Regions from separate parts of the Rahnella sp. Larv3_ips genome, predicted to be linked through region 2. Evidence: predicted binding sites of a transcription regulator. Region 2 holds the regulator's gene; the other holds the start of a gene.

Region 1 (2,207 bases), on a different contig from region 2:
TGATACGTACCGTCAGCAGGAAAAACATCGCGATAGTCACCGCGCTGTTGTGACTGATAATGCCGAGCCCGGCAAACACCAGTAAGATCAAAAGGGTTGGATCGAGAAAAGCCATAGCGTTCCCTGCGTTTTCCTGTCAGGAAGTAAAAAAGGCTCCGGGGAGCCTTTTGAATCGGTCATTGATTATTGAACAGTTTTTGCAGCCAGACCAGAACTGAATAGCCTGCATTTGGCAGAATCAGCGGCTGGCGAAGGTGTTGCACTGATCGGGATTACCAGTATCGAAACCGCGCTTGAACCAGGTATACCGCTGCTGAGATGTGCCGTGCGTAAAGCTGTCCGGCACCACGCGCCCCTGGCTTTGCTGTTGCAGACGGTCATCGCCGATCGCCTGCGCGGCGTCCAGCGCCTCTTTCAGATCGCCCTCTTCAAGCACATTTTGTTGCTGCATGGCATGGCCCCAGACGCCGGCGTAGCAGTCAGCCTGGAGTTCCATTTTCACCGACAGCTGATTCACCGCCGCCTGCGATGCGCCCTGCTGCATCTCGCGCACCTTGCGTTCAATGCCCAGCAGATTTTGTACGTGATGGCCGACTTCGTGCGCCACGACGTAACCCTGTGCAAAATCACCGCCCGCGCCCAGTTTGTTCTGCAGTTCCTGATAGAAGGAGAGATCGATATACACCGTGCTGTCCGCCGGGCAGTAGAACGGCCCCATCACCGACTGGCCGGTACCGCAGCCGGTGCGGGTTGCGCCACGGTACATCACCAGTTTCGGTTCGCGGTAAGTCATCCCCTGTTTCTGGAAGATTTCTTTCCAGGTGTCTTCCGTAGAAGCGAGGATCACCGAGGTGAATTTCGCCTGCTCATCATCTTTCGGGCTGATGGATTGCGATTGTGTCTGCTTTTGCACACCACCTGACTGCCCGCCATCGATAAGCGGTGTCAGATCAATGCCGTAATAACCGGCGACCAGCACCACGATAATAATCACGATGCCACTTTTCCCACGGATCGGCAGACGCATTCCGCCACCGCCCGGACCACCACCGGAGTTGGATCCCTGTCCGCGTCTGTCTTCCACATTGTCGCTTTCGCGACGCCCTTGCCAACGCATACTCCACCTCCAGACTGTTTTTATAAAGACTAGCCAGCGCGCGCGGTTAATACCATCCGCGCAAGGACGTAATTTTAGGTCAGAAGGCATTAAATGAAATAAAACAGTGGGGAAAAGGGGAAATTAAATGTGCAGGAAGAAATCGGGTGGCACAAATACCACCCGGTTTGATACAGCCCCGCTACGTAAACGATTGCGCGTCAGGGCTGAAAACTGACTGACGATCAGTCCAGTTTCACACCGATGCGGCGAGCAACTTCTTCGTAGGCTTCGATCAGGCCACCCAGACTCTGGCGGTAGCGATCTTTATCCATCTTGTTCAGGGTTTCTTTATCCCACAGGCGGCTGCCATCTGGCGAGAATTCATCACCCAGTACGACTTCACCGTTGAACAAACCGAACTCGAGTTTGAAATCGACCAGAATCAGACCGGCATCATCAAACAGTTTGGTCAGCACGTCGTTGGCTTTGTAGCTCAGCTCTTTCATCCGTGCCAGATGCTCTTCGTTCACCCAACCGAAGGTTTTGCAGTAAGACTCATTGATCATCGGATCATGCATCGCATCGTTTTTCAGGAACAGATCGAACAACGGTGGATTGAGTACCAGACCTTCTTCAATGCCCAGACGTTTTACCAGCGATCCTGCAGCACGGTTACGGATAACGCATTCAACCGGGACCATATCCAGTTTTTTCACCAGCACTTCGTTGTCAGACAGCAGGCGTTCCATTTGTGTAGGAATACCGGCTTCTTCCAGCTTAGCCATGATGAAATGGTTAAATTTGTTGTTAACCATGCCTTTACGGTCGAACTGCTCAATACGCTGACCATCCAGTGCTGACGTATCGTTGCGGAATTCCAGCACCAGCAGGTCCGGGTTTTCTGTGGTGTAGACGGTTTTCGCCTTGCCGCGATACAACTCAGCTAACTTTTGCATCTTTACTTACTCCAGTGGAAAAAACAGATGTAAAAAGGGGCCGAAGCCCCTTGGTATTATTTTGCACTGCTCTGGCTAAATGCGGCCTGCATGACCGCCACCATCGCGTCGTTCTGCGACTGGCTGAGAGCATGTCCTTTTGGATCAAGGAA
Region 2 (2,207 bases):
CGATTACTGGCAAGATCATTATGTAGGTGCACGTCGGGTAATGACCCCAAAAACGATCCGATAATAAGCAGTTCGTTAAATTTGAAGTTCCGCTAATCATCACTGAATAGCATTTAACGAAGCGTTTGTGCAGGGAAGAATGTCGGCGAAAAGGGTCAGTGTGCAAAAATTGAAAAGGGCGATCCCTGTATAAGGGTTCGCCCTTTTTGTTGCCCGATGACAGAGCTTTTAGTTCATCACTGCGGTGAAGCTGAAAGCGATAATCATAAGCAACGCGCAAACGGTGGTAATCAACGACAATTTCAGATTACTGTCCATAAAACCCCCTTACGGATCAATTGTGGCGTTTCATTAAGCCACATAAAATGTGTGCCAACGCATTTTCTCATACTTCATCGCTAAAATCCCGCGTTGATTCATGCGCGATATTCCACAATAACACTTCCACTTTGCTGCATTATAAGAGAAAATTGTCGGTTACCACGCCTGTGTGCCGGTCGATTTCACCCGAGAGCGTTTTGCGCCTCACTCTGACGAATCCACCCAACGATTTCACTGCCTTTTTAAAAGCCCGCAGTGAAATCCACGCAAGCAAACGATTAACATAATGCTAACGTGCTGAAACACGTGAGTTCAGGAGTCATTGTTTACATGGCAACGATTAAAGATGTCGCTAAGCGCGCTGGCGTTTCCACCACAACCGTGTCGCACGTCATCAATAAAACACGTTTCGTCGCCGAAGACACCAAAACCGCGGTTCTGCTGGCTATCAAAGAGCTTCACTACTCGCCAAGCGCCGTTGCGCGCAGCCTGAAGGTCAATAACACCAAAACCATTGGCCTGCTGGCGACCTCAAGTGAAGCGCCCTACTTTGCCGAAGTCATTGAAGCCGTTGAAAACAGCTGTTTCTCCAAAGGCTACACGCTGATTTTGTGTAACTCGCATAATAATCTGGAGAAACAGCAGGCCTATCTGCAAATGCTGGCGCAAAAACGCGTCGACGGCTTGCTGGTAATGTGCGCGGAATATCCGGATGAACTGCTGAATATGCTGGAAGAATACCGCTCCATTCCGATGGTCGTCATGGACTGGGGCGAGGCGCGCAAAAACTTCACTGACAGCATTATCGATAACGCCTTCGAAGGCGGTTATATGGCCGGTCGTTATCTGATTGAACGCGGGCATCGTGATATTGGCGTGATCCCAGGGCAACTGGCACGTAATACCGGTGGTGGTCGTTTCCAGGGTTTCGTCAAGGCGCTGAACGAAGCTAACATTCCTCTGCGCGAAGAGTGGGTGGTTCAGGGTGATTTCGAACCGGAATCGGGTTATCAGGCGATGCACAAAATCCTGATGCAGAAACAGCGCCCTACTGCTGTTTTCTGTGGCGGTGATGTGATGGCGATGGGGGCTATCTGTGCCGCAGATGAGCTCGGTTTACGCGTACCGCAGGATATTTCGGTGATCGGATATGACAATGTGCGAAATGCGCGTTATTTCTCTCCGGCGTTAACCACTGTGCATCAGCCGAAAGAGCGTCTGGGCGAAATGGCGTTTACCATGCTGCTGGACAGAATTATCAGTAAACGTGAAGAATCACAGACCATTGAGGTTCATCCCAAACTGGTCGAGCGCCGTTCAGTAGCCGACGGCCCTTTCCGCGATTATCGCCGTTAACAAAAATCTGACGCCTGCCTGTGCAGGCGTTTTTTCTCGTCCCGGTCAATACTGGCTTCCGGTATCAGCAGCGTTTAAGCAGCGACGATGAGGGTATTGACTCCTGGCAGGCCAATGCGGGCGTAAGAGTTACGTTCTGACCAAACATTTATAACACCAGTAAACATCCGCCTCCCGGAGAGGTGGATGTTTATTTTCTAATCCCGTAACCATTCCTGATTCATCGTTTCTGTATCGCCCATGTATTCCAGCAGCCAGGCCAGCGAAGGAGAGGAGTTACTCTGATCCCACGTCAGGCAACACGGGCTGTCAGGGAAGGTATTCTCCAGCGCCAGAACCTGTAATTTTTGCTGTTCAATCTGATGACTCACGCGATGAACCGGCATCATCCCTACGCATAAACCTTCGCTCAGACACTCCAGCGCGCAAGTCCAGTCAGGCACGACCAGGCGCCGCTGATTATCCAGCGTCCAGGTATCACGTTTGGGTAAGGTGCGCGAAGTATCCTCCAGACACAGCGCCGGATAAGG

Evidence for each region. The regulator PurR, encoded in region 2, represses purine synthesis genes. The targets are predictions, from matches to a motif close to CANGCAAACGTTTGCNTG.
Region 1: ED901_RS11430 (neutral zinc metallopeptidase) is a predicted target of PurR. The motif match lies at 1,300-1,317, and genes of this name have one in related genera.

The regions. Positions count from the first base shown of each region.
Region 1 is NZ_MJIB01000005.1:539,681-541,887, forward strand. It holds gene ED901_RS11425 (DUF441 domain-containing protein) at 1-115, opposite strand, end outside; gene ED901_RS11430 (neutral zinc metallopeptidase) at 239-1,117, opposite strand; gene purC (phosphoribosylaminoimidazolesuccinocarboxamide synthase) at 1,342-2,055, opposite strand; gene bamC (outer membrane protein assembly factor BamC) at 2,112-2,207, opposite strand, start outside.
Region 2 is NZ_MJIB01000004.1:1,322,147-1,324,353, forward strand. It holds gene ED901_RS08400 (C40 family peptidase) at 1-64, shown strand, start outside; gene ED901_RS08405 (YnhF family membrane protein) at 229-318, opposite strand; gene purR (HTH-type transcriptional repressor PurR) at 652-1,677, shown strand; gene punR (DNA-binding transcriptional activator PunR) at 1,875-2,207, opposite strand, start outside.